One region of the Paenibacillus rhizoplanae genome, then DNA from elsewhere that is predicted to be linked to it. Evidence: riboswitches for the same ligand, from Rfam matches in the RefSeq annotation. Region 1 holds a riboswitch; each other region holds the start of a gene.
What was found. Region 1 has a riboswitch for thiamine pyrophosphate ahead of ACFSX3_RS17355 (ABC transporter substrate-binding protein). Riboswitches for the same ligand answer to the same signal wherever they lie in the genome.

Region 1 (10,761 bases):
GCTCACCGTTCTTGCCCATATATTCAATCCGTGACGGAGACAGCTCAAGAATGACATAATCGGGATCATCCGGTCCCTTGAACCATTTCTCCAGGGACTCATTCCATACCTTAGAGCGCAAGCTATCATCCTTCGTTACAGCAACCGTAGCTTCAATCTCCAGTACATCCTTGCCGCCGCCCTGTTCATAACCCAGCAAGAGACAAGCATTCGGATTATCCTGAAGCTCTTCTACCTTATGAGTCTTGCGGTTAGTTGCCAGATAGATGGACAGCCCGTCATGAAACACCGCCATGTAGCGCACCTTAGGCTTGTTACCGGCCTCAATCGTGCCGAAGGAACCGAACCTGTTGTCGTCCAGCACCTGTATGATTGTTTTTTCCAGCTCTTTGTTATCCATTGACGTCACAGCTCCCTTCAAATTCATGTGAATATAAGTTTATATATTCACGTCCGCGGTTTGGATTTATGATTAACCTGTGCCTAATATAGTGTACCCTTCCCGTTCATTCTGAATCCCGCCATCTGTTCATAAATTGATTAATAAGGAGTCTTATTCTTGAAAAAACTAATCTGGATCGGCTGCCTCTCCTATTTCGTAATCGGCCTCGCCCATGTCGTCCTGGGCTCCATTCTGCCAGTGCTGCTCCAGCATTATGACCGCAGCTACAGTGCAGGGGGCGAGCTGATCTTCAGCCAGTTCGCGGGCTTCCTGGCCGGCGTACTGGTCTCGCCGCTGCTGAACCGGCGGTTCGGCAAGCGCGGCGGTATTCTGATTGCCACCGGCCTGCTGTTCTGCGCCGAAATAGCCTATGCCTTCCTACCGCCCTGGGGCTGGATGTACGTAATTGCCGTAGCTGCAGGGTTCGGTTTCGGGATGATCGAAGCCGTAATCGGCACGATTATTATAGCCGCAGTCACCGAAGGAACGGCGGTTGCCATGAGCCGGCTGGAGGTGCTGTTCGGTGTCGGAGCGCTGCTCATGCCGCTGGCGGCCAGTCCGCTGATTGCCGCAGGACAGTGGAGGCTGGCCTTCCTGATCGTTGCCGCCTGCTCCCTCCTCTCGCTGCTCTTCTGGGCGAAGAGCAGATTCGGCCCGCTGGACAGCGCGCTGAATGAGCGGCCCGCCCGCCCTGACCGCGCGGCGGCAGCGGAAGCGGGAACCACCAGACGGTTGTCCTTGCCCTACAAGGGCAAGCAATGGGTGGTGCTTGGCTTGTTCATTCTGTTCTTCTTTCTCTATGTAGGCACCGAGATGAGCCTGGTGAACTTCATGCCGGCGATCTTCATCGCGAAGCTGGGCATGAGCGAGGCCGCGGCTGCGCTCACGGTGACCTTCTTCTGGCTGGCCATGTCGGCAGGCAGACTGTTCGCCGGTGTCATCGCCGAGAAGATTTCCTACCGCATCTATGTGCTCGTCAGCTGCTTTGCCGCTTTGCTGCTGCTCGTTATTTTCCCGTTCGCCGGTCACCGGCTTGCCGCCTTTGCCATCATCCTGCTGCTTGGCCTGTTCATGTCCGGCATCTTCTCGATCGCGCTGGTCTTCTCCAGCAAGCTGCTGCCCGGCGCGGAAGAATCCACGCCGAGCATTATGATCGCCTCCGGCGGAATCGGCGGCGCGGTGCTGCCGCTGCTGACCGGCTGGTCCATGGATCATATGCAGATTGCCCAGACGTCGGGGTTATTGGCCGCTTTTGCCGCCCTTTTATTCCTGCTAAGTGTGACCGCCTGGAGAATCGGGTAATATAGCTAACAAGATCCATATTCTGCGAAGAAGGATGGAACACCCACATGGTTGAACTGCATTCTGAACCCACCCTGCATACAGCGTTGCTGCAATTTATTTTCCCCTTCTCCATCAAGCCCGGACAGGATAAAGAGCTGATAGCAAGTCTGCAGAAGGATGGGTTCACGCGTTTTTTTCTCGATAACAAGGAACTGGAGAATGCCTATTACGGAGAAGGCTACTGCGTGTCCCATGAGAAAATGGAGCGCAGCTATCTGCCGTTTGCCGCTCATGTGCTGTTTCCGCGTGAGAAGGACAGCGATTCCTTCCGCCGCTTTTCCCGGGTAAACGATCTGCCGTGCCGGCTGGAAATGCTCTTCGAGTCTGTGAATTTCCGGATTCTGTCCACCGATGTGTTCCTCTGCCCATTTGAGCTGGGCTTTCTGACCATAAGAGTGGCAATCGAGGAGAAAAACCTTCCCTTCAGCACTGTGCTGGAATTCGCTGACCGGTTCCGAACACTGGAGGATGTGTGTTATCAGGATAAACATGCCTTTATCCATTGCCAGGAGAAGTCCTTCGGCCGGGTGGAGGATTTCGTGTTCAAGAATCTCGTCTCCGGTCTGGAGCCGTTTCTCGACCCTGCGGAGATTGATGGCGCTTATTTCGAGACCCTGCCTTTTTTCGTGGATGAACGGATGCTGGTGCAGGCCTTCTATGGCTTCAACCGTGAGGAAGAGCTGGATGAGATCAGTGTAGAGCTGCGCTACCGCGCCTCCCAGCTGGATGGGCTGACTATAGACGGTAAGCCTTTTACCAGTGCGAGTGATCCTGAGTATATCGAGCAGTACACCCGGGAGCATTGCTATAGCCGCTGGGGGCCGGACACCTATTATATGACGAACGAGCAGACCTTCTGCTGCCTGAGCCGGGCGAAGCCCGATATTGCCACGGAGCTGGTCAACCAGATGTACGGAGAGTATTATTATGGACTGCTGCTGAGTATTTTTCATAAAATCGTGCTGCTGAAGCTCGCCAATCTGCATTCCCGGCTGCGCATCAACCACGATTACGACGAGATCGAGAATCTGATCTTTCTGATCAATAAATTTTCCGCCAAATTCTATTTTCTGGAGCTGATCTCGCAGTCGCAGGGGCGGGAGATTTTTTTCCAACTGCGCAAGGTCTACGGCAATGATGCCCTGTTCGATGAAGTGAAGATGACCCTGAATGACCTGTTTCAGTATCAGGACAAATTCCAGGCCAAACGCCGGGATACCCTGCTGATGGTCCTGACTGTATTTACGGTAATCAGCGGTATCTACGGCATGAACCAGGTCATTGAGGATCTGAAAGGGAACATCGACTGGAGCAAAATGCTGGAGTACTCCGTGTTCGAGTACCTGGCTCTGTTCCTGACCTTTTCGGGGATCGCGGTCAGTATCGGCTTAACACTGCGGGAGGCGCGGAATGGAATCCGCAGCCGCCGCAAAAGGCGGTACTATGATAAGGATTGAACAGACGGCTCTGGACAACCGCGAAGCTGCCGTCTATAATACACCGTAAGAACATAGCAATACCCGTGAACTTTATAGAACCAGGGGTGCTGGAATTGGCCGGCTGAGATTGTATCCCACAAGATACTGACCCTTATACCTGATCTGGATAATGCCAGCGTAGGAATCTTCATTCGGCACAGTGCCTTAAGCGGTACTGAAGCTGAAGTCCCCTCACGCAAGTCACTGGCGTCCCGATCTTCGGGACGCTTTTTTGATTCTAAGGATGTACAGGAATAAGGTTTCTGTAAGCTCTGAAGACCAGGGGTTGCTGGAAGGAGAGAGAAAGAGAAATGGGAGTCAAAAAAACAGTCACACTACTGCTCAGCTCCATGCTGCTGCTCACCGTAGCGGGATGTGGCGGCGGGAACAACAGCGGCAATGCAGGAGCCAGCGCACCTGCTGCCGGGAACAGCACGGCTGCGCCTGATGCATCCGCAGCCGCACCCACGGATGCACCTAAGGCGCTGACGCCGGTCAAGATTGCCCTGGACTGGACGCCGAACACGAATCATACCGGCCTGTATGCAGCTAAGGAGCTTGGCTATTACGCGGAGGAAGGTCTTGACGTTCAGATTGTACAGCCTGGTGCTGCCGGGTCCGACACGATGGTCACTTCCGGTGAAGCCCAATTCGGCATCAGTGCCCAAGAGGCGCTGACCCTGGCTCGTCTGCAGGATGTGCCGCTGGTATCAATTGCTGCAATCATTCAGCATAACACCTCCGGCTTCGCGGCTCCGAAGGACCGCAATATTAAGACGCCGAAGGATTTTGAAGGTAAAACGTACGGAGGCTGGGGCTCCCCTGCGGAGCAGGCTGCCATGAAAGCCATCATGGACCCCGAAGGCGGGGATGTCTCCAAGGTGAAGCTGGTAAATATCGGCGAAGCGGACTTTTTCACAGCCGTGAAGCGGGATATTGACTTCGCCTGGATCTTCTATGCATGGACTGGCGTGGAAGCCGAGCTGCGCGGGGAGCCGCTGGATATGCTGTATCTGAAGGATTACGCTCCGCAGCTGGATTACTACACCCCGGTGCTGACGACCAGCGAGAAGGAGATTGCCGAGCATCCTGAAGTGGTGAAGGCATTCCTGAAGGCTACGTCAAAAGGCTATCAGTACGCCATCGACCACCCGGAAGAAGCCGCGACGGTCTTGTCCGATGCTGTACCTGATCTGGACCCCAAGCTGGTGCTGGCCAGCCAGAAATGGCTTAGCCCAAAATACAAGGACGACGCCCCGCGCTGGGGTGAGCAGAAGCTTGAGATCTGGAAGAATTACGCCGACTGGATGTACGGCCTGAAGCTGCTGGATAAGCCGCTGGATGCGGAGAGTACGTTTACGAATGAATTTTTGCCGGAATCATAATGAACCCGCATGGCGGGAATCTTATACTTAACTTGGAGAGGAAGGATTCATCATGGCTAATACATTGCTCAGCATTCAGGTAATTCCCAAGACACCGAACAACGAGGATTCTATCCCTTACGTGGACAAGGCTATAGAGGTCATTCAGAAGTCAGGCGTGAAGCATCAGGTGAATCCGCTGGAGACCACGATGGAAGGCGAGCTGTCCGAGCTGCTGGATATTGTGCGTGACATGCATGAGGCGCTGATCGCTTCCGGCAGTCCTAGTGTAATCTCACAGATCAAGATCGCCCATAATCCGGGCGGCATCAGCATGGATAAGCTGACGGAGAAATACCGGCCGTGAGAAGCACCTGGAAGCTAGTGTGGCCGCCCTTTGTGGCGGTCCTCTTTTTTGTCGGGATATGGCAGCTATCGGTCATGCTGTTCGACATCCCGGCTTACCAGCTGCCGAGTCCCACGGATATCGCGCGTGAGTCGAAGAACAACGCCTCCGGGATCTGGGAGCACACCGCTGCTACGCTGCGGCTGACCCTGATCGGCTTCCCGGTCGGCACGGGCATCGGCCTCTTCACCGCCCTGCTGCTGCATCTGCTGCCCTGGCTCAAGAGAGCGTTCTATCCGCTGCTGATCCTCAGCCAGAATGTGCCCTCCCTTGCGCTGGCCCCGCTGCTGATTATCTGGTTCGGCTTCGGCCTGCTGCCCAAAATCATCCTGATCACCCTCGTCTGCTTCTTCCCCGTAGCTGTTGCAGCCATGGGCGGGCTGGCCCAAAGCGACCGGGTGATGATGAATTATATGAAGATGGCCGGTGCGGGCAAGTGGCAGATCTTCACCAAGCTGGAGCTTCCCGGCTCGCTGCCCTCTCTGTTCTCGGGCCTCAAAATCTCCGCCACCTATGCCGTTATGGGCGCGGTGGTGGCCGAATGGATCGGCGCTGACAAGGGCATCGGCTACTATTTGCTGCTGCAAAAGGCCTCTTACCGTGCGGACCGGATGTTCGTAGCTATCGCCATTATCGTGCTGCTAAGTCTCGTATTATTCGCACTCATTGCCCTGCTGGAGAGATGGCTGGTGCGCTGGAAGCCGCGCAAGGAAGCTTAAGAAGCACGAGAGGATAATCCAAAACGGAAGCAGCAATAATTAACTGAAGGAGGCTAAGCCAAGTGTCTGAGCTTACGAGGATTGAACTGGATAAGGCGGACGGAGACGGACGCCTGGGTACAAGCAGTGTGCCGCCTGCGCTTGAAGTCAGCGGCATCTCCAAGTCATTCACGCACCGCCGCCGGGAGACGCAGGTGCTGAATCAGGTGTCCCTGACCGTGGAGCCGCAGGAATTCGTCTCCATTGTCGGCCCGTCCGGCTGCGGCAAAAGCACGCTGTTCCATATTATCGGCGGCCTTACGCTGCCCGATACTGGAACCGTACGCATGAACGGCATCCCGGTGACCGGGCAGCGCGGTAAGATCAGCTATATGCCGCAGCAGCCCGCGCTGTTTCCGTGGCGCAGCACACTGGATAACGTCCTGCTTGGCGGCGAGCTGCAAGGCGCCCCGCAGCGGGAGGCCCGCGAGGCTGCGCGCCACTGGCTGGCGAAGATCGGCCTCGGCGGCTTCGAGCGGGCCTACCCGCACATGCTGTCCGGCGGCATGCAGCAGCGGGCTGCCTTCCTGCGGGCCATGCTCGCGCCGCAGGAGCTGATGCTGCTCGATGAGCCGTTCAGCGCGCTCGATGCGCTGACGCGCGAGCAGATGCAGCGCTGGCTGCTGGAGCTGTGGGAGGAGAACCGCCGTTCCGTGCTGTTCATCACGCACAACATCGAGGAGGCGCTGCTGCTCTCCACCCGCATCTACGTCTTCTCCGGACGTCCCGGCTCCGTCCTCCACACCGTGGAGGTCCCCTTCCCGCGTCCGCGCCGCGAAGAGATCGCCGATTCGCCGGAGTTCCTCCGGATGCGGCGCCAGCTCTCAGAGTGGATGCGCGAGGAGCAGGCGAAGAGCCAGAGCTAAGAGGGGTTGCTGCGCTGGTGATTTGGCACTACCTGTAGTCTGTAGCGGCATAACTCTGCCTGATTGTATTTACTACTATAGAATCTGCAATATTCCAGGCAAAATTCACTTCTGCTGTATTTTATACAGCAGATTTTTGTTTACTTGCCCATAAACACCACTTTCGCAGATTTCTGCTGTACAGCGTACAACAGGTTCGATTTTGCTGCGGATTCAGGGGACATCTGTTGTACTAATTACAATTGAGCTAAGTTAGGCCGCCCTACATCCAGCCCTTCTCCTCCGCCAGCCGCACGGCTTCGATCCGGCTTCCGACCTGCAGCTTGCCGAGAATCTCGGAGATGTAGTTGCGGACGGTGCCATAGGAGAGGTGGAGCGCCGAGGCGATCTCACCGGCGCTGCGGCCCGCGGCGGCCAGCTTCAGAATCTCCCGCTCCCGGTCCGAGAGCGGGTTCTCTTCGCGCAGGCTGCCGAAGACCAGCTCGGGCGAGACCTCGCGGCCTCCGGCCATCACGCGGCGGATAGCATCCGCCAGCTTATCCACCGGCTCATCCTTCAGCAGATACCCCTGAATTCCGGCCTTCACCCCACGCTCGAAATATCCGGGACGGGCGAAGGTGGTCAGGATAATGATTTTGGTCGCGCTGCCCCGCGATTTCAGAATCTCCGCCACCTCAAGACCGCTCATCATCGGCATTTCAATATCCATCAGACACACATCCGGCTGGACACGTTCGATCAGGGCCAGCGCCTCTGCCCCGTCCCCGGCTTCGCCCGCCACCTCAATATCATCCTCCAGATCGAGCAGCGATGCCATTGCGCCGCGCAGCAGCCGCTGATCCTCGGCAATTATGATCCTGATCATGCTATTTCCCCATCCTTTCCATCCTTCACTACTCTTGGCGTTACCACCGTCAGCCGGGTTCCCCCGCCGGCCCCGGAAGCAAGCGAGAGTGAACCGTCAATCAGCGACAGCCGCTCGGCCATCCCCTTCATGCCGTTGCCGCCTTGCCGTTCCGCTTCCTCAGCCCCCCGGTCCTGCCCGAGTCCCACTCCGTTATCCTCCAGCGTAATCTGTACCTCGCCGGGTGTCATTACGATACTAATCCGGCACTGGTCTGCACGGCTATGCTTGACGATGTTGGTGATCCCCTCCTTAATGCAGAGACTGAGAATACTCTGCGTCAGATCGGATACGCCCGGCAGCGCTGCATCTCCCTCTACCTCAAGTGCAATCTCCGCGCTGCGCAGCATCTCCGCCGCCTCGGCCAGCTCTTCGGCGACAGAGACCGCGCGCATCTCCGAGACCAGCTCCCGCACTTGGCGCAGCGCAGCCCGTGAGGTCCGCTGGATCTCTCGCGCTTCCGCCTGCGCCCGCTCGGGATTCTTGACGACCAGTTTCTCGACAAGCTGGCTTTTCAGCGTAATCAACGACAGTGTGTGTCCCATCGTGTCATGCAGATCGCGGGCGATGCGCATCCGTTCCTCGCGCTTGATCATTTCCTTAATCTGCTCGTTGGCCTGGTCCAGCTCCTTCTCCAGCACCCGCCGCCGGTTAATGGAGCGGATGCCGAAGGGCGTGACCAGCATCATTAGCGCAAATGGCAGCATGAACAGGATATCCGGGCCATACACCTGCGGCAGATAGAACAGGCCCAGTCCGGCCAGCACGGCGGTAAACGCCGCCAGAGCCCGTCTGAACCGGCGCATATCGGTATACCAGCCTACAAAGTTACTGGAGAAGAAGCCCATATACATATTGTAGGGGCTATAGACTACGGTTAGCACGACAATAATCAGTAGCTGCAGTCCCAACCAGGCTGTATACATTCTATCTTCCGCCCAATAGAGCTGGCGGTACGTCACCAGGAACAGCAAGAGCAGCGCATAACCCGCCATCAGCTTATAGCCGCTGTAGCCAGCGAAATTCATCACCGGGAACACCAGATAGATCAGCCAGATATAGGGGAAGAAACCGAACCTTTCCGGAAAGACCCGGAACTGCTGACGTGCCATCATGGATTACACCGCTTCCTGTTTTCGCCTTATATAGACCGATAATAACATAAATACAGTCAGGTAACCGTGCAGCAGCAGCACGGCCTTCCACGACGGGGAACCTCCCGCTACAATCGCCCAGGCCCCAGCTCCATAATTGTAGGACGGCAGCCAGTGCCCGATCTTCTGCATCAGCTTAGGCATAATGTCGAGAGGCATCCACATGCCCCCGGCCACCGCCAGCCCCATATAGAGCACATTGCTCACTCCGCTCGCCGTATCCACCCGCTTCATGGACCCGATAATCGTACCCAGCGCCAGAAAAGGCAGAGAGCCCGCAAGCAGCCACAGTCCGCTAAGCAGCCACTCCGAGGCAGTTAGCGATACCCCGTTAATCAGATACCCGGCTGCGAAAATACACAGAATCGAGAACAGATGCATGACGCTCTGGCCGAACATTTTGCCGAAAAAATATACTGAGGACGGCAGCGGAGTAATGCGGATAAACGTATTCCAGCCCTGCGTCTGCTCCTGCACCAGCCGGATGCCGAGGGTCATAATCGCCGAGCCCATCACGCTGAAGGCCGCCATCGACATCAGATAATGCGCCTGCCACTGCTTCGTATCGTCCGTCCCCGTATTCACCACCCGCGTGAAGATGAAGTAGAACATAATCGGCATGAGCAGCGACCAGAATACATAATAGGGATTGCGGATAATCCGCAGCAGCTCTGCCTTGCACTGGGCCATCATAGGTTTCATCATACTGCCGCCTCCTCTGGATTCAGGGTCAATTGCTCGAACGCTTCATCCAGCTTCCCCTGGTCGATCCGTACATCCTGCACGGCCAGCCCGTTCACGAAAATAGCCCGCAGCGCCTCATCCGTATTCCCTGTCGTCACATGCAGTCGTCCATCCTTCTCGTAGCAGCCTTCCACGGCTGGCAGCTCCAGCAATTGATTGCGCAGCAGCGCCGGGTCGCCGGACGCCAGGAAGGACAGCGACTTTTTGACCAGTCTCGCCTTAATCTCATCCGGGCTTCCGTCCGCCGCCAGCACTCCCCGGTTGAACAGCAGAATCCGGTCCGCGATATCCTCCGCCTCCTGCAAGTAATGAGTACTGAACAGAATCGTCTTGCCCTGATCGGCCAGTCCCCGCACCCTCTCCCAGAAAAGCCGCCGGGCCATCGTATCCAGCCCCACCGTCGGCTCGTCAAAAAACAGCAGATCCGGGTTACCCGCCAACGCCAGCGCGAAGCTGAGACTGCGTTTTTGCCCGCCGGAGAGCTTCTCCGCATAGCGGTTCAAATCTCCCGCTCCAAGGCCCGTGGCCTGAAGCAACGTCTCCATCTCCATAGGCTTGGGATAATAGCTGCGGATCAGGGCCAGAATCTCTCGGACCTTCAGCCGGTCCATGACACTGACCTCCTGGAGCATGGCTCCGGTCCGCTGCTTCACCCTGACGTCTGCCGGCTTAAGACCGAACACCTTCACGCTGCCCTCCGAGGGCTCAAGCAAGCCAAGAAGCATCGCCAGTGTGGTGGTTTTGCCGGCTCCGTTAGGGCCAAGCACCGCTGTGATCGAGCCGCGGCTAATGCTGAAGCTCACCTGCTTCACCGCTTGCTTCTCCTGGAAGCTGCGGCTGACATTCTTCATTTCAATGACATGTTCCATCGTGTATCCCTCCGTGTCCTTCTGCCCTCTTGGCTATATTGCTATAGTACCGGAGACCGGAGTGGAGCATCAGTATGGACTGTCATCGATTCAAAGTGACAACTGTCACCCGGCAAAAATAAAGCGCTCCTGTCCACGATTCCGTTATCGTAGCAGGAGCGCCTCCGTGTGCATATTACTCAAACCTCAGCTGCTGGATCGCCCGATCCAGCGTATCTTGCAGTGTCTCCCCCGCGGAAGGTGCACTTACCCAATGAAAGACCGCTGCGCGTATCGCCGCCATGAGCAGCGAGGCTAATAAGGTGGGATAGAGATCAAGCTTCAAATCCTTATGTGTACGTTCCGCGATCACCTTAGCGAGCTCCCGCTCAATCTCGATCTCCACCTTGCGCGTCGCGCCGAACAATGCCGGATCATCGCGGAGGAGGACGA
Region 2 (10,761 bases), on a different contig from region 1:
TCGATGAATCCCCTCTCGTATCTTCTCTTTAGGCACCGTATTTACCGGCAAAATGTATCGTAACACCGGGGTGTTACCTGCGTCAACAACTTTTTCCGATTATATTCATCGGATTTGTGTTGTATTGATTTTCCTTAGCTTAGCTTGCCCCAATTTCTGCTCCTGCATCAGGATATCCAGAAGAGAAATCAACACAAAAAGCGATCCTCCGGCAAAAGGAGAATCGCTGCTCTTTGGCAACATAAGCTCTATATGGGCATTACTATACGTGCATGATTTCCGGCGTTGCCTGTTCCTTAGAATGTTCAGTTCCAGAATGGCGGCCCCGGCGCAGCAGCAGTCCAAGGACCGCACCGCCAAGCGCGACAAACATCATAATGTGGAACGTGTCCGCGAAGCCCTGCGATAATACGGTTTGCTTAGCCAGCAGCAACGCTTGCTGTGAAGCGCCTGTGGTACTTTTCCCGGCAGCAGCTGCCGCTTCCTGCATCTCTAAACCGCGCGCGGTTGTTCTTGCAGTCAGAATCGTCACCAGAGTCGAGACGGCCAGCGAAGTAATTACCTGCTGCATCGAGTTCGTGAGCGAGGTTACCCGGTTCACCAGATGGCTTGGCGCCTTGTTGAGCAGATGCGTGTTCATCGGCATCATCATCATGCCCATTCCAGCCCCGCACATGATCAGCGGGAGGATCAGGTCACGGCTCTGCGTGGTAAGATCGACATGAGAATACTGGAATAACGCGCCGGAGACCAGACTGAGACCGCAGACCACGAGCCAGCGCACACCGATCCGGTCGAACAGGATCCCGGCAATCGGCATCATCAGCCCGGAAGCGATCGCTTGCGGCAGCAGCGTCAGACCGGTATCAAATGCGCCGAAGCCGCGGGCCTGCTGCAGAAATTGCGGGAGCAGGAATAACGCGCCGTATAAGCCGAACTGGGCAATCCACTGCACGATGATTCCTGTCGTGAAATCAACGGATTTCAGAATCCGCAGCTCCAGCAGCGGTGTCTTGGAGCGCAGTTCAGCGATGACAAAAGCGATCAGCGCCACAACGCCCAGCAGCAGCCCGATCAGTGTTTTCTCAGAGGTCCAGCTCTGCGCGCCCTGGCTAACCCCGTAGGTTAACGAAGCAAAAGCCAGCGGTCCAAGAACCATACCGAGCTTATCCATGCCAGGCACGCTATTCTTCGCCGCATTCGGCAGCTTGCGCAGTCCAATCAGCACCGCAATGATGCCAATCGGAATATTAATGAGGAAGATCCAGCGCCAGGAATGGTATTCAACCAGCCAGCCCGACAATACCGGACCAATAGCCGGTGCGAACAGGACGGGAATGCCCATAATGCCCATGACAACGCCAACTTTGCTTTTGGGAGCCAGTCTGTACACATAGGCCATCCCGACAGGGAGCACACAGCCGCCGCCCAGTCCCTGAATGACCCGGAAAACAATCAGCCATTCGGCGCTGCTTGGTGTAGCGCACAGAATCGAGCCTATCGTGAACACAATTACCGCCGTCAGGAATACCGTCTTGGCTCCGAACCGGTCTGACAGCCAGCCTGACAGCGGAATAACGGAAGCCTGAGCCAGCATATATCCGGTAACTACCCACTGCAGCGTATGCAGATCCGTCTTGAAATCAACCACCAGCCTGGACAAGGCTACATTCATCGCCGTACTGTCCAGCACAACCATAAATACTCCTGCAATAATGGCCAGCAAGGGAACCAGAATACTGGACAGCCGGAAATCGGCTTCCTGCTTCAAGGTCTGATCCATATCTCTTCTCCTCCTCAGCTGTCCGCGTTCTACATTGACCTGCGGGCAGATTGTTCTATATAATGAGTGAACGGACAACTGTCCGTAAGTGCAATTCATAGTCTACGGACAATTGTCCGTTGTGTCAATTCTTTTCTGAAAGGGGTTCTCATGAAAAAGCCAGACACCGATGCTGCACGGTTCCCGCCGTCAGCTCCGCAACCCATAGCCTCCGCTCCGCCCGAGTCCGCCGATCCTTATGTACAGCGGATTCTTGAAGCTGCCCGCCAGTTGTTCACCGAGAGCGGACTTGAGGCGGTCAGCATGTACAGCATTGCCAAGCGGGCAGGCATAGGGCAAGGCTCCCTGTACCGCCGTTTCACGGACAAGGGTGAGATCTGTTCTGCACTGCTGAAGGGCAGCGCAGATCAATTCCTGTCCGGGCTGGAGCAGCAGGTCGCTGCCAGTGCCGGTGAAGCCCCGGCTCTTGCTCAGCTGCAGAGCAGCATTGAGCAGATTGCCGATTTCATTGAGCAGTATGCCGAGCTGCTGAATATGATCAAAGCCGAGTTCACCGGCAAGAAGCAGCTGACTCAGTTTGAGCATCCTTTTTTCCAGCGGCTGGGGGTGATGATGACAGAGCTGCTGCAGCGCGCCGCGGCGGGCGGTGAGCTGATTGACATCGATCCGGCCTTTGCGGCCACAGCCTTAATCTCTGTCCTCAGTCCCGATCTGTACCTGTATGAGCAGAAGCGGCACCACGCCTCCAAGCTGGACATCTCCAGGGGCATCGTCACTTTGTTCGTGACCGGTCTGGCTAAGCGCTGACCGCCTGCTCTTTACAAGAGGGAGATTTGTGGTATATTAAGTAGCAATTACGAATTCAATAGCAACATTATTCACTAGGGGAGTCGGCCGACTGAGACGGAGCTTAAGCTTCGGACCCTTTGAACCTGATCTGGATCATACCAGCGGAGGGAAGTGGAGCAGAATGTAACAGTGGTACCCGTCACAGGGCCGCAGCTGACTGTACCTTCCGCCCCATTCATTGCCTCCGGGAATGAATGGGGCTTTTTTGTGCTCCGCGCAGTATGTATTTCAATCCGAGGAGGCTCGTACATAGTCTTATGATCAACATTAGCAATCTGTCCTATGCCTTCGGGACCGGTTCGTCCCGGACCCCCGTATTCTCAGGGCTATCCATGACTGTGCAGCGCGGCGAATTCATTTCTATTGTAGGCGGGAGCGGATGCGGCAAAAGCACTTTGTTCAAAATCATCGCCGGTCTGCTGGAGCCGGGCAGCGGCAGGATTACGCTGAACGGAGCCGAGTCCGCTACAGCAGCGAAGAGGCTGGGCAGTGTGGCCTACATGCCGCAGCAGGATCTCCTCCTGCCTTGGCGCACCGTATTGGACAATTGTCTGCTGCCCTGGGAGCTTAAGCGCAGCCGTCCCAAAGCAGCCGCTATTGCCGAGATCCGCACCCTGCTGCACCGTTTCGGCCTTGACGGAACTGAAGGGGCTTATCCGCAGGAGCTGTCCGGCGGGATGCGCCAGCGCGTGGCGGTCCTCCGCACCGTGGCGGCCGGGAATGACCTGCTGCTGCTCGATGAGCCGTTCGGGGCGCTCGATGCCATTACGAAGCGCTCGCTGCAGCGTTGGCTGCTGGAGTTATGGGCGGAGCTGGACAAGACGGTGCTGTTCATCACCCATGATCTGGAGGAGGCGCTCCTGCTCAGTGACAGAATCTATCTAATGACTGGCAGAGAGGGCAGCGGGATGCAGGAATTCTCAGCCGGTCTCCCCCGTCCGCGCCATCACAGTCTGAACTATCAACCGCAGTTCGCCGCCCTGCGCCAGGAATTGGAGCTGAAGCTATATGAGAACCGCCGCTCCTAGAAGATTGCTCCAGCATTACGGTCCGGCGGCCCTGCTCGCCCTGCTGACGCTTGCGGTCTGGGAGACTGTAGCACGGCTGGGCCTGGTTCCTCCCTTCATCCTTCCGGCTCCGTCCGCCATCTGCAAGGCCTTGCTGGAGGAACGCCGCTTGTTATTCGGGGTGCATTTGCCTGCTACCCTGCTTGAAGTACTCACAGGCTTCGCACTATCTGTGGTCTGCGGCAGTCTGCTGGGAATCGCCATGCACCTGTTCAGTCCGCTGGCCAAGGCGCTGTACCCGCTGCTGATTATCAGCCAGACGGTTCCGCTGATCGCCCTCTCTCCCCTGTTCATCATGTGGTTCGGCTACACCCTATGGAGCAAGGTCGCCGTTGTCTTCCTGACTGCTTTCTTCCCGGTAGTCATTGGTACCTATGACGGGTTGTCCAAAAACACGGATGCCTACCGGGACCTGCTGCTGACGTACGGCGCGAACCGCTGGCAGATTCTCGGAAAGGTGGGCGTTCCGCTGGCTTTGCCCTCTTTTTTCTCCGGACTGAAGCTGTCGGCTGTGTACTGTGTGATTGGTGCAACGATCGGGGAATGGCTTGGGGGCAGCCAGGGGCTGGGCTATTTCAGCCGTAGAATGGCCGGGAATCTGCAGAGCGCCAAGATGTTCGCCGCTGTTGTCTTGTTATCCGTACTCGGTATTCTGCTGTTTCTGGCAGTCGCCGCGCTGGAGAAGATTATTCTGAAGAAAAGAGGACGTTATTCATGACTACTATCCGCTATACCCGTTATCTGCATCATGCAATTTCAAGACCAGCCATGCTGCTGTCCGCTCTGCTACTCTGTATGCTGCCTATCCTGGCAGGCTGCACCAATACGAATAGTCCGGCGGCCTCCGGCTCCCCGGCTGGTACTACCGCAACCTCTGAGGCTGGGACTAAGAGTGCCGCCCAAAAGCTGACGATTATGCTCGACTGGTATCCCAATGCAGTCCACTCCTTTTTGTATGCGGCACAGGCTGAAGGTTATTTTGCTGAGGAAGGTCTGGAGGTTGAGATTCAGATGCCGGCCGATACCAATGATGCGCTGAAGCTTGTTGCTGCGGGGAAGGTGGATCTCGCACTCAGTTATCAGCCGCAGGTATTGATGGCACGGGGGGAGCAGATTCCGGTCAAGTCGATCGCTGCGCTGGTGCGCCACCCGCTGAATCATCTCATGGTAGCCGCAGACAGCGGCATTAACCGCCCGGGAGAGCTGTCTGGCAAGCAGGCCGGGTATTCCTCCGTCCCGTTATATGAAGCCATGCTGAACACGATGGTCAAGAGCGACGGCGGGGACCCATCCTCCCTCAAGCTGGTGGATGTCGGCTATGAGCTGATCCCTGCTCTCTCCACCGGACGGGTGGATGGCATTATGGGCGGGTTCATTAACCATGAGCAGCTGATTCTGGAGCAGCAAGATCATCCGGTGCGCTCCTTCAATCCCGTGGATTACGGGGTCCCGGATTATTATGAGCTGGTGCTGGTCGCCAGTGAGCAGGGACTGCAGGATTCACAGGGCTTTTATCACAAATTCGTGGAAGCCATACGACAAGGCCAGCAGTATGTAACCGGTCACCCGGATGAAGCGCTGAAGCTGCTGCTTGCTCATCAGGAGGACACCGCACCGCTGGATGAAGCGATTGAACAGCGCAGTCTGGAGATCCTGCTGCCTCTGATGGATGCCGGTTCCCAGCCCTTCGGCTATCAGGACAGCGCTTCATGGGAGAAGGTGAACCAGTGGCTGAGCAAGAACGGCCTGCTGGCTGCGAAAGTGGATGTTAAGAATGCTTTTATTAATTTTTAAATTATACCTACAGGAGGAATTCATATGTCTTATCTGTCCAAAGTACGCCAAGCGAACCCGCTGGTGCATAATATCACGAATATCGTAGTCGCTAACTTCACAGCGAACGGGCTGCTGGCTCTGGGAGCCTCGCCGTTCATGGCCGATGCCATCGAAGAAGTAGCGGATGTCGCCGCCATGTCGGGAGCGGTTGTGCTGAACATCGGCACACTTAATGAAGCCGCCATCGCTTCCATGATCGAGGCCGGGAAGGCTGCGAACCTCCACCATGTGCCGCTCGTGCTTGATCCCGTTGGAGCCGGGGCTACCGCCTACCGCACGGACGTTACGGCCAAGCTGCTCAGTGAGCTTCAGCTTACTGCGCTGCGCGGCAATGTGGCCGAGGTTGCCAATGTGGCCGGGGAGAGCTGGGCCAGCAAAGGCGTAGATGCCGGAGCAGGCGAAGGCGATGTAGTCGCTCTAGCCAATAAGGCGGCACTGAAGCTGAACTGTGTCGTGATTATCACCGGCAGGGAAGACATCATTACAGACGGCAAACGCACTTATATCGCCAGCAACGGCCACTCCATCCTGACCCGGGTGACCGGAACCGGCTGCCTGCTCAGTGCTGTGGTGGGCGCATTTCTCGCCGTAAGCGGCGGGGAGGTACTTGAGGCTGCTGCTGAAGCCCTCTCTTTCTACGGTATGGCAGCAGAGCTTGCTGCTGAAGCGGCTGAAGCCCAAGGTCCCGGCAGCTTCCAGACCTTGTTCCTGAATCAATTGTCGCTGGTGACCCCGGAGCAATACAGCAGCCGTTCAAGGCTGAAGCTGCTCGAAGCCTAAATGGCACATCCCAAAGGAGAGAACAAGATGACTAGCATACGCAAAGCGTTGACCATTGCCGGCTCCGACAGCGGCGGCGGGGCCGGGATTCAGGCGGATTTGAAGACTTTTCAGGAGCTGGGAGTGTACGGCATGTCTGCACTTACTGCACTCACCGCCCAGAACACACTTGGTGTCCAGGGAGTCTATCCGATGGAGCCGGAGACCGTTGCAGCCCAGCTGGATTCGATCGGCAGTGATCTGCCGCCGGATGCCATTAAGACCGGTATGTTGTTCAGCAGTGACATTATCCGCGTGGTGGCCAGTAAAGTGCAGCAGTACGGCTGGCAGCAGAAGCTGGTGATCGATCCGGTCATGGTCGCCAAGGGCGGCTCACAGCTGTTGCTCCAAGAGGCAGTACAGGCGTTGATTACAAGCCTGCTTCCTCTCTCACTTGCCATCACCCCCAATCTTCCTGAAGCAGAGATGCTGACAGGTATGAAGATTGAGGGCCGGGAAGACCGGGAACAGGCGGCAAGACTGCTTCATCAGATGGGACCCGAGTACATTATCTTGAAAGGCGGACATGACTCCTCAGGAGATGAGGCGGTAGATCTGCTCTATGACGGACGGGAATTCCAGTATATGTCCAGCCCGCGGATTGCGACGAAGCATACTCACGGAACCGGCTGTACCTTCTCGGCTGCGGTGACGGCAGGTCTTGCGCTGGGCCATTCCATGCCTGAAGCCGTCCTTACCGCCAAGGCCTTCATTCAAGCGGCAATTGAGGATAGTCTGAACATCGGGGCCGGGCAGGGACCGACGAATCATTTTGCTTATGGGAACCGGATGAGATCAAGGGGGATACTGCTATGACACGGATAGATAGCGAGGACATGCGCAGACTGCTGAAGCTGTACTTCATTATGGGCAGTGTGAACTGCCGCCTCTCGCCGGAGGATACTTTAACCGCTGCTACCGATGGGGGTATCACTCTGTTCCAGTTCCGGGAAAAAGGTCTCTCTGCGCTCAAAGGCGCCGCACTGCTCCAGCTTGGAGGGCAGCTCAGGGAAATCTGCCGGAATAGCGGCATCAAGTTCATCGTAAATGATGATCTGGAGCTTGCTGCCGCGCTTGATGCGGACGGGATACATGTCGGCCAGGATGATCTTCCGGCCCGCTTGATCCGTCAGCGACTTGGTGAGCATAAGATCATCGGAGTCTCCGCGCATAATCTGACGGAAGCCCGGCAGGCCATCGCGGATGGAGCCGATTATCTCGGAGTCGGACCTGTCTATCCTACTACGTCCAAGGATGATGCCCAGGCCGTCCGGGGAACTACTGTCATTGAAGAGCTAAGACGAAGCGGCCTGAGCATTCCCGTAGTGGGAATCGGCGGCATCACCCTGGAGAATGCCCCGCCAGTCATCCGGGCGGGTGCAGATGGTCTCTCCATCATCTCGGCCATTGCCGGAGCTGAGGATATACGCGAGACTGCGCGGAGATTCGCGCAGCTCGTCACTGCTCCTTCTTCATAATTTCAAACCAGGCACGCTGCGGGTGGAACGATGTTGGTGGAGCAATGCTGGTGCCTCATGCCACGCATAGACCATACCCGACTTGTCCATCCGCCCGTTTTCTGGTGACATATAGCGTTTACCATGAGCAGCATTGGGAGTCTCTTTCGATTGTGTTCGGTTTTCCGATTACATTCGGCCTACGTGGCGCGTCCAGTCCAATTGTATTCGGTTTTTCGATTACATTCGGCTGACATGGCGCGCCCAGTCCCATTGTGTTCGGTTTTCCGATTACATTCGGCCTACGTGGCGCGCCCAGTCCAAGTGTGTTCGGTTTTTCGATTACATTCGTCCTACGCGGCGCGCCCAGTCCAATTGTGTTCGGTTTTCCGCATACATTCGGCCTTTGTCCGCCGAGATCCGAGATCATTAATCTTCTGCGCTATCCCCGCGTAATCTGCCCATAACAATAGTAGAATAGAATTGTCCGTCTGCCAGCCGCTTATCTCTGCGCAGGACACCCTCGACCTCGAAGCCCAGGCTCTCATAGAGCCGGATCGCCTTGTCATTCCTCTCCAGAACCTTCAAGCTCAGCTTCTCCAGGCTGATGGCATCCGCCCAGGCAATAGACTGCTCCAGCAGGCTCCGGCCGATGCCGTATCCCCAGAACTCCTGCAGCACTCCGACTCCGAATTCGGCCTGATGGGCCAGTCTGCGGAGCGGACTTCCTTCACATCTGGCGAAGCCCGCCAGCCTGTCCTGAATCTCGGCAACCAGGAACAGGTTCGTGCCGCTGGCCGTATCCGCCGCTATAAGCGACCGGAAGCCCTCCGGGCCGATGAATCCTTCCCCCTGAACCCGGTCTAAATTCTCCGTCTCCCCGTCGATCTTCAGCCTCAGCGCGGACAACTGCAGGGCATCTTGCGGTGAGGCGGATCTCACCGTGTAGCGGAGCCCTTTATTTTCATATCCCTGTGCAACAATAATCATTCTGCTTCTCTCCTCCCAAGCTTAAGGCAGCAATCGCGTTCTCCGGTTCATGCCAGCCTATCCAGTTTAGCATTTACATCCGTAAAATCCAGGCGTATAATGCCCATGACAGACATGTTTCAGGATTATTTTTACATATATAGTATCCCTAAAATTTGAGCAAAGCTGGTGACCCTTTTGTCAAGAGGCTTCAGAGGCATGGGACCCGGAGGAGGCTTCGGGCCTGGCAAATTAAAGTTCGATGAGGAGGAGGCGAAGCCGGAGATATCCAAAGCGCTGCTATTACGCATCGTCAAATATTTCGTGCCGTACTGGAAGCAGACGCTGCTGGTGATGTCCGTGCTGTGCATATCCGCAGTGCTGGGGCTGCTCCCTCCCCTCCTGATTCAGCAGATCATTGACCGGGCGCTCCCGGACAAGAATCTGCAGCTGCTCTTCCTGCTTGTTGCCGCCTCACTGGCTACAACGGTTGTGTCAGGACTGCTGGGCGTGCTGCAGAATTATTTGAACTCTTTTATCTCCCAGAATATTGTCCATGATATGAAAAACCAGATGTACCGCCATCTGCAGAGCATGCCGCTGCAGTTCTACTCAGGCGTCAAGCAAGGCGAGGTCATCACCCGGATGACCAGTGACATTGCCGGAATTCAGGGTGTCTTCAACAGCACGATCGTCAATTGTGCCAGCAATCTGTTCATTCTGATCTCCACGGCAGCAACCTTGTTCATCATGAACTGGAAACTTGCACTGCTAGGCCTCCTGGTCATCCCCTTATTCATCGTGCCGACCCGCAAAATGGGCAATGTCCGCTGGAAGCTGGCCAAAGAGACACAGGAGAAGATCTCGGAGCAGAATCAGATCATTGAGGAGACGCTCAGCCTCAGCGGGTACATGCTTATGAAGCTGTTCACCAGAGAGGACAGCGCGCTGGCAAGTTTCCGGACCGTAAATGCCCAGGCGACACGGCTGCAAATCCGCGAATCGATGGCCGGCCGCTGGTTTATGCTGGTCCTTACCACCTTCACCAGTATCGGGCCGATGCTGATTTATCTGTACGGAGGCTATTTATTCATCCAGGGAGAGCTGAGCATCGGAGCGATTATCACCTTTGTGGCACTGCTGAGCAGATTGTATATTCCGGTTATGCAGATGACCAATCTCTATGTGGATGTGAACCGTTCAGTGGCGCTGTTTGAACGGATTTTTGACTACTTCGATATGGACCCGCTGATTGTGGATGCTACGCTGGCTCTTTCAAGCCGCGTAGAGGGACAAGATATCGTCTTCGAGCAGGTGAATTTCGCCTACGCCCCGGACAAGCCTGCACTAAGCGGGATCTCCTTCACGGCAGCCGCCGGATCACTCACAGCCCTGGTCGGACCCAGCGGAGCAGGCAAAACCACTATCACCAACCTGATTCCCCGGCTTTATGAGCTGGATTCAGGCGTGATCCGTATCGGCGGTAAGGACATCCGTGAGTTCACGCTGCATTCGCTTCGCTCGCAGATTGGCCTCGTCACCCAGGACACGTACCTGTTCAACGGGACGATCCGCGAGAATCTGCTCTATGCTAACGCCGAAGCCACGGAAGCCGAGCTGACGGCCGCCTGCGAAGCCGCTTATATTCATGATTTCATTCTGAAGCTGCCTGAGGGCTACAATACGGTCGTCGGCAACCGGGGCATTAAGCTGTCCGGCGGTGAAAAGCAGCGGATGTCCATCGCGCGCGTGCTGCTCAAGAATCCGCCCATCATCATCATGGACGAGGCCACCTCGTCGCTGGACACGGTATCGGAATATTACATCCAGCAAGCCATGCATGAACTGCTGCGGGGCAAGACCAGCATGGTTATCGCCCACCGTCTTTCTACGATCATGGCAGCCGACAATATTCTGGTTGTTCAGGACGGCAGGATTGTAGAGTCGGGGCAGCACGCCTCCCTGCTGGCAGAGAATGGCG
Region 3 (10,761 bases), on a different contig from region 1:
AGGCATTAAAGAATTTTCGCAAAGCTGTTGAATATGAGCCGGATAATCCGGTGAATCATTGCAATATGGCGGGTATATTATCTGAGATGGGCAATTACACCGCCTCTAACGAGATTCTCATCCATGTCCTGGAGAAGATTGACCCTGCTATGACGGAATGCCATTTCTATATGGCTAATAACTTCGCCAATATGGAAAGCTTTGAAGAGGCGGAGCGTTCGCTGGTCACCTATCTGGAGGAGGACGCCAGCGGTGAGTTCATGGCCGAATCCGAAGAACTGATGGAGCTGCTGCAATATGAGCTGAACCGGCCTGCTCCGCTGGTGCGTATCCGCAGCCGTGAGGGAGTCGTAGAACATGACCGGGCGCGGAGTCTGCTGGAGGAGGGCAAGTTCCCTCAGGCTGTAGAGCTGCTGGAGGAGATAACTGCCAATACTCCGGATTTTTTGGCTGCGCATAATAATCTGGCGCTCGCCCACTTCTATATGGGCCGGTTCGCCAAGGCGAAGGCATGTCTGAATGAAGTGCTGAGGCAGGACCCCGGCAATTTGCACGCCCTGTGCAATATGGCTATCTTCTTACAGTATGCAGGGGACAAGGAGCAGCTTGAGAGGTTGCTGGGTATGCTTGAAGCGACTGTGCCATTCCATCAGGAGCATGTGTTCAAAATGGCCACAACGATGGGAATCCTGGGCCGGCACACCGCCGCTTACAGCCATTTCCGCCGTCTGCTGAAGGACGAGGAGGTCGCCGGAGACGCTGGCCTGTATCATTACTGTGCGGCGGCGGCAAGCAATAGCGGCCTGTACAGTGAAGCTCTGCGCTGCTGGAGACAGGCCGCCAAGCTGGACCCTGATTCTGCGGTCCCGGCGTTCTTCCTGTCCCAGCTCCAGCAGGCCCGGACAGAAGGGCGCCCTATGCCTGCTGTCAGCTATAACTATCAGCTGCCCTTCCAGGAGCAGCTGAAGCAGTGGAAGGGCAATACGGGCAGGTTCACTGAAGAAGTGCGGAATAATCCGCTGCTGCGCGCCTCGTTCTTCTGGGCGCTGCGCTATGGCGATTCCGCTACGAAGCTTCAGGTGACCGAGGCTCTGCGCTGGATTGAGGATGAGGACATGTCCGAGGTGCTGCGCGAAGTGCTGGAGCAAGAGCCGCTCCAGGAGGACCGGCTGCAGGAGGCGGCATTGTTCAGCCTTCAGCGGCTGATCGGAGAGAACCTGAATGAAGCTGTCAGCTCGCTCGGCGAAGAGCAGGAGCCTGCGGCTGCTCCCGCCTCCAAGGGGACGCTGCCGGAATGGAGAGAAGACTGGCAGCGGATTATGGATCATGCAGCGGCCATGATGGACCGCAGGTATGATGCGGTCCAGAAGAAGGATGCGGAGCATATCTGGAAGCAGTTCATCGGCAGCCTGTACCCGGATGTACCGCTGTTCCGCAATGACGGCGGCTGGTGCGCTGCACTGGAGTATCTGACGGCCCGGCTGCATGGACAGCCGGTTACGTTCCGTGAGGCTGCCCAGCGTTATGGAGTGTCGGTCTCGATGGTAAGCCGTTATGCACGGCGGATTGACAGCGAATGTGATATACGGGCGATGCTGCCCGGAACCGGCGGCTTATCGCCGTCCACCACCCGTATTTAAGCATTGCTGCTGTAAGACAAACCTACTTGTAAGGAGGCCAATGTAATGTACAAAACGATTGTAATCGGAACAGGCCCGGCCGGGCTGACTGCCGCGATTTATCTGGCGCGTGCGAACCTGAGCCCGCTGGTAATTGAAGGCTTGCAGCCGGGGGGACAACTGACAACGACGACAGAAGTGGAGAACTTTCCAGGCTTCCCCGAAGGGATTCTGGGTCCGGACCTGATGGACAATATGCGCAAGCAGGCAGAACGCTTCGGCGCTGAATTCAAGAATGGCTGGGTGGAGTCCGTGGACTTCTCACAGCGTCCGTTCAAGGTAACAGTGGACGGAATGGGTGTATTGGAAGCGGAGTCGGTCATTATTTCAACCGGGGCCTCTGCAAGATATCTGGGTATCCCGGGCGAGCAGGAGAATGTGGGACGCGGGGTCAGCACCTGTGCGACCTGTGACGGCTTCTTTTTCCGTAATAAAAAGATTGTCGTCGTCGGCGGCGGGGACTCCGCTATGGAGGAAGCCAGCTTCCTAACCCGCTTTGCGTCCAGCGTAACGCTGGTTCACCGCCGTCCCGAGCTGCGTGCCTCGAAGATTATGCAGGACCGGGCGCGTGACAACAGCAAGGTCACCTGGGCCTTGAACCGCACACCGGTTGAAGTAACGGTAGGAGAGACCGGAGTGAAGGGCCTTACGGTGCTTAATAATGAGACAGGTCTGACAGAGCTGGTAGAGGCAGACGGCGTGTTCGTAGCGATTGGACACACACCGAATACAGCCTTCTTGGGCGGGCAGATCAACACGGATGCCAATGGTTATATCGTGGTCAATCCGGGTACCACCGAGACCAACATCCCCGGTGTATTTGCCTGCGGCGATGTGCAGGATACACGTTACCGTCAAGCGATATCGGCAGCGGGAACCGGCTGTATGGCCGCCATGGATGCTGAGAAGTTCCTGGAAGGCACGATGGTGCACGACTGGAGCGAATCGCTGGACAAATAACGGGTTTACAAGAATTACCCACACAGTTAAAATGTATTTAATTAGATAAGATACCCACTAGGGGAGCCTGAATAGGCTGAGACGGGAAAATTGAATTCCCGGACCCTTGAACCTGATCTGGATCATACCAGCGTAGGAAAGTGGAGTCGGACCTTTTTTGAATACAGTCTTATTTGGCTGTTCCTTTAATAAAGCCGCTCCAGGTGGAGCGGCTTTTTGATTTGCAAGAATCTATAGATTCTGCGGCTCAATCTGCTGCGTGACCTCTTATCTGATGGGTGTACAGAGCGAAGAGGAGGAGATTGAAATGGCAGGAATGGTCAAAAACGAAGAGGTGGATCTTTCCGGATTCCCGGCAAGCCGTAAAGTGTATGTGGAGGGCTCACGCCCGGATATCCGGGTTCCGATGCGTGAGATCAGCCTCAGCAGAACCGAAGGCGTTGCCGGGGAAGAGGAGAATGCTCCGCTGCGTGTCTATGACACAAGCGGCATGTACACGGATGCAGCAGAGGAGACCGACATTCGGAGGGGGCTGCCGCCGCACCGTTCAAGCTGGATCGCGGAGCGTGGCGATTCGGAGGAATACACCGGAAGAGCCGTCCGGCCGGAGGATAACGGAATCCGCAGGGAGGGGGCCTTGGCAGAAGCTTGTTCAGGACTGAGCCGGAATCCCCGGCGGGCCTATACAGGCGGTAATGTGACTCAGCTGCATTATGCAAGGCAAGGAATTATAACACCGGAAATGGAGTATATTGCGATCCGCGAGAATACCCGGCCGGAGTTCGTAAGGGATGAGGTTGCCTCGGGCCGCGCGATTATTCCGGCCAATATAAATCACCCGGAGAGTGAGCCGATGATTATCGGCCGTAACTTCCTGGTGAAGATCAATGCAAATATCGGAAATTCTGCGGTCACTTCTTCTATAGAAGAGGAGGTGGAGAAGATGCGGTGGGCGACCCGCTGGGGGGCTGATACCCTCATGGATCTCTCCACCGGCTCCAAGATCCATACCACCCGGGAGTGGATTATCCGCAATTCTCCTGTGCCGGTCGGTACAGTGCCCTTATACCAGGCGCTGGAGAAGGTGAACGGCATAGCCGAGGACTTAACCTGGGAGCTCTACCGTGACACGCTGATTGAGCAGGCGGAGCAGGGGGTGGATTACTTCACCATTCATGCCGGAGTGCTGCGCCGCTATATTCCGCTGACTGCCCGGAGAATGACCGGCATCGTGTCCCGGGGCGGATCGATTATGGCCGCCTGGTGCCTGGCCCATCAGCAGGAGAACTTCCTGTACACACACTTCGAAGACATATGTGAGATTATGAAGACGTATGATGTGGCCTTCTCGCTGGGAGATGGCCTGCGTCCCGGTTCTATCGCTGATGCCAATGACGAAGCTCAGTTCGCCGAGCTGGAGACGCTGGGAGAGCTGACGGCGCTTGCCTGGAAGCACGATGTTCAGGTTATGGTCGAAGGTCCGGGCCATGTGCCAATGCACAAGATCAAGGAGAATATGGACAAGCAGCTTGAGATTTGCCACGAAGCCCCTTTCTACACCCTCGGTCCGCTAACTACGGATATTGCACCCGGCTATGATCACATCACGTCGGCCATCGGGGCAGCGATAATCGGGGGGCTTGGAACGGCAATGCTGTGTTACGTTACACCTAAGGAGCATTTAGGCCTGCCTGACAAGAATGATGTGCGCGAAGGAGTCATTACCTACAAAATTGCTGCACATGCCGCAGACCTCGCCAAGGGACATCCGGGTGCGCAGGACCGGGACAACGCGCTGTCCAAGGCGCGGTTCGAGTTCCGCTGGCGCGACCAGTTTCATCTCTCCCTGGACCCGGAAAGGGCGCAGGCGTATCATGATGAGACCCTGCCTGCGGAGGGGGCAAAGCAGGCGCATTTCTGCTCGATGTGCGGCCCTAAATTCTGCAGCATGCGGATTTCGCATGATATCCGTAATTCCCATAGATGGAGCAAATCGCTCTAACATAGCTGCTAATACAGCGGAATCGTAACATTCTCAGACTATCTCCCGAGCTGAAAGGCTGGCGGGGATAGTCTTTTTGTAGTTAGTGATTACAATCACAATTCACCTCTGTACCCTATGCTAAGCTGGTGTTGAGAAGAATTCTCATTAGTGAGGTGTGCAAAAGGATGAGCAAAGCGTTGAAGCTGGATGAATCGGTCTTTGAGCTGGTAAGCAGGCACCCGGAAATTGTTGAGATCATGGTGGAACTGGGTTTTCGTGATATTACGAAGCCTGGAATGCTGCAGACTGCAGGACGATTCATGACCCTGTCCAAAGGAATGAAATTAAAGAAAATAGAGCTGGAAACCGTTCGGCTGGCCTTTCAGCAGCATGGTTTCGAGATTATAGAATAGAAGGAGAGATTACGATGAGCGAACTGATTAATAACCGCGAGGTCGATGTGCAGGAACAGACACGCCGCCAGGCTATGCTGAGAGAGATCATCAAGGAGCTGCATGCGGGCAAAAGCGTGGAGGAGGTTAAGGCGCGTTTTGAAGAAGCGGTAGGCGATGTTACGGTGGAGGAAATCTCCGCCATGGAGCACTCCCTGATGACCGAGGAAGGCATTCCGGTAGAGGAAGTACAGCGCCTCTGCTCCGTGCATACGGCAATCTTCAAGGGCTCGATTGAACAGATTCACCGTTCTTCTAAGCCCGAGGAGCAGCCCGGTCATCCCGTGCATACGTTCAAGCTGGAGAACCGCGAGATCGAGCGTCTGGTCAACTTCCGGCTGGAGCTGCATGCGGATAAGTTCAAGAAGAACGCCAGTGATGAGATTATTTTCAAGCTGCTGGAGGACCTGAGTCTGTTGCTGGATCTCGACAAGCACTACAGCCGCAAGGAGAATCTGTTGTTTCCTTACCTGGAAAAGTACGGCATTTACGGTCCTACGAAGGTAATGTGGGGAGTCGATGACGGAATCCGCAATATGATCAAGGAAGCCAAGAAGGCGCTTAGCGCCTATGGCGGGGACAGTGGGCAGATTACAGCCGCACTGGAAGAGATCATTAAGGAAGTCAATGAGATGATCTTCAAGGAAGAGAATATTCTGCTCCCGATGGCGCTGGATAAGCTGACTGAGGATGAGTGGGTCAAAATCGCCCGCGAAAGCGATGAAATCGGCTTCTGCCTGACAGCGCCGGACCAAGAATGGATACCGGAACGTGCGGCGGAGCCTGAGGGCGCCGGTGTTCCGGCGGAAGAAGGGGAAGGTCTGTCCCCGCAGGGCTTCATCCGGTTCGAGACCGGGCTGCTGTCGCTCCACCAGCTTGAGACGCTGATGAATCATCTGCCGGTCGACCTCACCTTTATCGACGAGAACGATGTCGTCCGCTACTTCTCGCATGGCAAGGAACGAATCTTCGCCCGGACGAAGGCCGTCATCGGCCGCACCGTGCAGAACTGCCATCCGCCGCAAAGCGTGCATGTTGTTGAGAAGCTGTTGGCTGATTTCAAGGCCGGAGTGAAGGATGCCGAGGATTTCTGGATTAACATCAAGGATAAATTCATCTATATCCGTTATTTCGCTGTGCGGGATGCAGACGGCCGTTATATGGGGACGCTGGAATTCACCCAGAATATCGCACCAATCCGGGCCCTTGAGGGCCAGAAGCGGATTTTGTCCGAATAGCATTAAGGTATCTGGCACCCTACAATAGAAGAGAATGAACGGACTTTCTTGCCTGCCTGGTGAGAAAGTCTTTTTGTTAACAAATAAGAACTGAAGCCCATTGCCCCGGGTGTATCGCCTTTCCTTGACCGCAGGGGAGCCTTCTATTATAGTGGGTACGTAGGATTAACTATTTTAGCATAGAAAAAGGTGGCTTGTAACATGTCTGAACTTATCTACGTTGGCGTGGATTTAGGTGGTACCACGATTAAGGTTGGAATCTGTAATGCCGAGGGAAGCCTGCTGCACACTTACGAGGGTCCGACAGGGACTGCGGATGGCGCTGAGGCTGTCATCGACAATATCGAGAAGTATGTACGCCAGATTGTTGAAGACTCTCCGTATTCCTGGGACCAGCTGGCCGGTGTGGGAGCCGGACTCGCCGGATTTACGAATATTCGTGAAGGCATCATCATCCTTGCGCCCAACATAGGATTTAGAGATGTGCCGATCCGTTCCATTCTGGAGGGTCGTCTGAACAAGCCAGTCAAAATAGACAATGACGCCAACGTGGCTGCACTGGGCGAAGCCTGGAGCGGTGCCGGACGCGGCATAGAGAATTGTGTCTGCTATACGCTCGGAACGGGTGTCGGCGGCGGTATTATTATTAATGGTAAGGTGTATCAGGGCTTTGCCGGTCTGGCCGGCGAGCTTGGACATATCTCCGTGGTGCCCGATCTGGAAGCGATCCAGTGCGGCTGCGGGAACATGGGCTGTTTGGAAACCGTTTCCTCAGCGACAGGCATTATCCGCATGGCGAACGATGCTGTAGCACGCGGGGACCGTACCTCCTTGTCCACCGTTGAAAGAATCGCCGCGAAGGAAGTATTCGATGCCGCCAAGGCAGGCGATGAGGCTGCGCTGCGGATTGTGAACCGGGCGGCCTTCTATCTGGGCAAATCGATGGCTTCCGTTGCTGCTGTTCTGAACCCGGAAGTATTCATCGTCGGCGGAGGGGTCTCCAAGGCAGGCGATATTCTCTTTGATGAAGTCCGCCGGGTGTTCGCTAAGCTGGCGCCTGCACCGCTGCAGACCGGAGTTACTATTGTGCCTGCAGCACTTGGCAATGATGCGGGTATTATTGGAGCGGCTGGTCTGCTGCTGCGTTCTTAAAAGACTGGAATTATTCATATACTAATCTTAGGGAGGGATGCTGTAATGACCGACCTCGAGCATACCTTGCCTGCTCATGCCACCCTAATTATCATTACAGGCATGTCGGGTGCGGGCAAGACGATTGCTGTGCAGAGCCTGGAGGATCTGGGGTTCTTCTGCGTGGATAATCTTCCGCCTGTGCTAATCCCGAAATTCGCTGAACTGATTGAGCAGTCCAAGGGTAAAATCGCCAAGGTGGCGCTGGTCATCGACCTTAGAGGCCGGGAATTTTTCACCGCCCTGTCGGAATCTCTGGCCTACATCAAGGATGAGTCAACGATCGGGTGTGAGATCCTTTTCCTGGACGCCACAGATTCAGTGCTTGTACAGCGATACAAGGAGAGCCGGAGGCATCATCCGCTTGCTCCCAAGGGCATGCCGCTGGATGGCATCCGCATGGAGCGCCAGATGCTGGAGGAGCTGAAGAATTCAGCTACCCTGTGCCTGGATACCAGCAGCATGAAGCCTGCCCAGCTCAAAGAAAAAATAGTGTCACGCTTCTCCCACCTCGGGAAAAGCACCCTCTCGGTTAACATTACTTCGTTTGGATTCAAGTATGGGATTCCGATTGATGCCGATCTGGTGTTCGACGTCCGCTTCCTGCCTAATCCGCATTATGTGGATCAGCTGCGGCCCAAGACAGGCCAAGACAACGAGGTGTATGACTATGTGATGAAATGGCCTGAAACGCAGACCTTTCTGACCAAGCTGCTAGACATGCTTCAATTCCTTATTCCGCAATACCGCAAGGAAGGCAAATCGCAGATTATTATCGGTATCGGCTGTACCGGCGGCAAACATCGTTCGGTAGCGATAGCTGAATATCTGGGCAAAATGCTGGGGGTTAGTGAGACGGAAACGGTAGCAGTCAGCCACCGGGATTCTGAACGCGACCGGCATTGATGAGAGAAGGGATGAATAGTGGCTGAAGAACAAGGAGAGCGTCCGAAGATTGTCGTGATGGGCGGCGGTACCGGACTCTCCGTAATGCTCCGGGGGCTGAAGGAGAAGCCGCTGGATATTACAGCGATCGTAACTGTCGCAGATGACGGGGGAAGCTCCGGAATTCTGCGCAGTGAGCTGCAGATGCCGCCGCCCGGGGATATCCGCAACGTACTTACGGCTATGGCTGACGTTGAGCCTCTGATGGCGCAGATTATGAAGTATCGCTTCAGCAGCGGAGAAGGCTTAGCAGGACACAGCCTGGGCAATCTGATTCTGGCTGCGTTAACCGACATATCCGGGGATTTCGTTACGGCAGTCCGGGAACTCAGCCGGCTCTTCGCTGTTCGCGGCCGGGTGCTGCCTGCGGCTGGAGAGGCCGTAATTCTGCATGCCGAGATGGCGGATGGCACGCTGATTACCGGCGAATCCAAAATTCCGGAGGCGGGCGGCGTCATCAAGCGCGTGTTCCTGGAGCCAGTGGATGTAGAGCCGCTGCCGGAGGCACTGGAGGCTATCCGCAACGCAGACGCTATTCTGCTCGGTCCGGGCAGTCTGTATACCAGCATTCTACCGAATCTGCTGGTGCCGAAGCTGGCAGAGGCCGTAGTGGCTTCAGAGGCGATTAAGATTTTTGTATGCAATGTGATGACCCAGCCGGGCGAAACGGATAATTATACAGTTAATGACCATCTTCAGGCGGTATATGACCACATTGGGCTGCATCTGTTCGATTATGTGATCGTGAATGACGGAGAGATCCCGGAGCAGGTTCAGCTCAAATATGCTGAGAAGGGCGCCCGTCCGGTGCAGCTCGACCGCGAGGCCGTGGACGGCAACGGTTATAAGGTGATTGCCGATAAACTGGTATTATTCAAAACCTATTTGCGGCATGATACAGATAAGCTGAGTCATCATATTTTCCAGCTGGTGCAGGATTGGATTAACAGAAAGAGTTAACATGAAAGAGGTGAGCCCCTTGTCTTTTGCGGCCCTTACCAAAAAAGAGCTGACGATGGTCGAGAGCCCGCCCTGCTGCGAGAAAGCAGAAATGTCAGCGCTGATCCGAATGAATGGTACGGTGCAGCTTTCGAGCAAAAAGGTGGTTCTCGACATTTCGACGGAGAACGCCGCGATTGCAAGGCGGGTATATTCTTTGCTTAAGAAATATTACCAGGTCCATATCGAGCTGCTCGTGCGTAAAAAAATGCGTTTGAAGAAGAATAACGTCTATATTGTAAGAATCCCGAACCAGGTCCAGGAGATCCTGAAGGATCTGCGGATTGTCTCTGAGGGCTTTATTTTCACGGACGGGATTGATGAGGAGATTGTCGGCAAGAATTGCTGCAAGCGTGCCTATCTGCGCGGGGCCTTCATGGCCGGCGGTTCGGTGAATAACCCGGAGGGCTCTTCGTATCACTTGGAAATCGCTTCCATGTATGAGGAGCACTGCAAAGCGCTCGTTGAGCTGGCTGGTGAATTTCACCTGAATGCCCGCTGCATAGAACGCAAAAAAGGCTTCATCCTATACATCAAGGAAGGCGAGAAGATCATCGAATTCCTCAGTCTGATCGGCGCTCATCAGGCGCTGTTCAAATTCGAGGATGTGCGGATCATGCGCGATATGCGCAACTCGGTTAACCGGATTGTGAACTGCGAAACGGCCAATCTGAACAAGACGATCAGTGCGGCGGTACGCCAGATTGAGAACATCAAGCTGCTGCAGCGCGAGGTGGGTCTGGAAAGCTTGCCGGATAAGCTGCGGGAGGTTGCCGAAATTAGACTGGCTCACCCGGATATTAACCTCAAGGAAGTCGGGGATATGCTGGGCGGGACAGTCAGTAAATCGGGTGTGAACCACCGTTTGCGCAAAATCGATGAGCTGGCGGACAAGGTCCGCGGCGGCTGATTATTTTTTTTCTAGTGCGGTATGCGTTATAATGATATAATATTATAAAATTAATGTGAAATTTTTGGGCAGATCTCAAATAGGGGGTAAGCGTTTCATGACAAAGCACCCGGTAGTTGTTCGGTTGAAGACGGGGCTCCATGCTCGGCCGGCAGCATTGTTTGTGCAAGAAGCTAATAAGTTTTCGTCGGAGATTTTCGTGGAAAAAGACGATAAAAAAGTGAACGCCAAGAGTATCATGGGCATTATGAGCCTTGCGATCAGTTCCGGTACGGAGATTTATATCAGCGCAGACGGCGCAGATGCGGAACAGGCTGTAACCGCTTTGACCAGTCTGGTAAGCAAGGAAGAGCTCGAGAATCAATAAATGTTACACTGTTTTACCGAAAGCCCTTAGGGGCTT

Region 2: it holds a riboswitch for thiamine pyrophosphate, as region 1 does, so the genes downstream of both, ACFSX3_RS11195 (ABC transporter ATP-binding protein) here and ACFSX3_RS17355 (ABC transporter substrate-binding protein) in region 1, are expected to answer to the same signal.
Region 3: it holds a riboswitch for thiamine pyrophosphate, as region 1 does, so the genes downstream of both, thiC (phosphomethylpyrimidine synthase ThiC) here and ACFSX3_RS17355 (ABC transporter substrate-binding protein) in region 1, are expected to answer to the same signal.

The regions. Positions count from the first base shown of each region.
Region 1 is NZ_JBHUKY010000030.1:24,331-35,091, forward strand. Features, by position in the region: gene ACFSX3_RS17340 (pyridoxamine 5'-phosphate oxidase family protein) at 1-400, opposite strand, end outside; gene ACFSX3_RS17345 (MFS transporter) at 560-1,744, shown strand; gene ACFSX3_RS17350 (hypothetical protein) at 1,792-3,243, shown strand; TPP riboswitch at 3,316-3,426, shown strand; gene ACFSX3_RS17355 (ABC transporter substrate-binding protein) at 3,576-4,649, shown strand; gene ACFSX3_RS17360 (thiamine-binding protein) at 4,702-4,995, shown strand; gene ACFSX3_RS17365 (ABC transporter permease) at 4,992-5,753, shown strand; gene ACFSX3_RS17370 (ABC transporter ATP-binding protein) at 5,834-6,658, shown strand; gene ACFSX3_RS17375 (response regulator transcription factor) at 6,921-7,523, opposite strand; gene ACFSX3_RS17380 (sensor histidine kinase) at 7,520-8,677, opposite strand; gene ACFSX3_RS17385 (ABC transporter permease) at 8,681-9,418, opposite strand; gene ACFSX3_RS17390 (ABC transporter ATP-binding protein) at 9,418-10,329, opposite strand; gene ACFSX3_RS17395 (TetR/AcrR family transcriptional regulator) at 10,505-10,761, opposite strand, start outside.
Region 2 is NZ_JBHUKY010000021.1:203,937-214,697, reverse strand. Features, by position in the region: gene ACFSX3_RS11205 (DHA2 family efflux MFS transporter permease subunit) at 263-1,783, opposite strand; gene ACFSX3_RS11200 (TetR/AcrR family transcriptional regulator) at 1,934-2,590, shown strand; TPP riboswitch at 2,657-2,759, shown strand; gene ACFSX3_RS11195 (ABC transporter ATP-binding protein) at 2,890-3,660, shown strand; gene ACFSX3_RS11190 (ABC transporter permease) at 3,641-4,417, shown strand; gene ACFSX3_RS11185 (ABC transporter substrate-binding protein) at 4,414-5,493, shown strand; gene thiM (hydroxyethylthiazole kinase) at 5,512-6,315, shown strand; gene thiD (bifunctional hydroxymethylpyrimidine kinase/phosphomethylpyrimidine kinase) at 6,343-7,170, shown strand; gene thiE (thiamine phosphate synthase) at 7,167-7,832, shown strand; gene ACFSX3_RS11165 (GNAT family N-acetyltransferase) at 8,241-8,801, opposite strand; gene ACFSX3_RS11160 (ABC transporter ATP-binding protein) at 9,000-10,761, shown strand, end outside.
Region 3 is NZ_JBHUKY010000041.1:14,865-25,625, reverse strand. Features, by position in the region: gene ACFSX3_RS22285 (tetratricopeptide repeat protein) at 1-1,640, shown strand, start outside; gene trxB (thioredoxin-disulfide reductase) at 1,686-2,639, shown strand; TPP riboswitch at 2,689-2,795, shown strand; gene thiC (phosphomethylpyrimidine synthase ThiC) at 2,947-4,641, shown strand; gene ACFSX3_RS22270 (DUF1858 domain-containing protein) at 4,809-5,036, shown strand; gene ACFSX3_RS22265 (DUF438 domain-containing protein) at 5,051-6,313, shown strand; gene ACFSX3_RS22260 (ROK family glucokinase) at 6,515-7,465, shown strand; gene rapZ (RNase adapter RapZ) at 7,511-8,410, shown strand; gene ACFSX3_RS22250 (gluconeogenesis factor YvcK family protein) at 8,468-9,409, shown strand; gene whiA (DNA-binding protein WhiA) at 9,429-10,358, shown strand; gene ACFSX3_RS22240 (HPr family phosphocarrier protein) at 10,456-10,725, shown strand.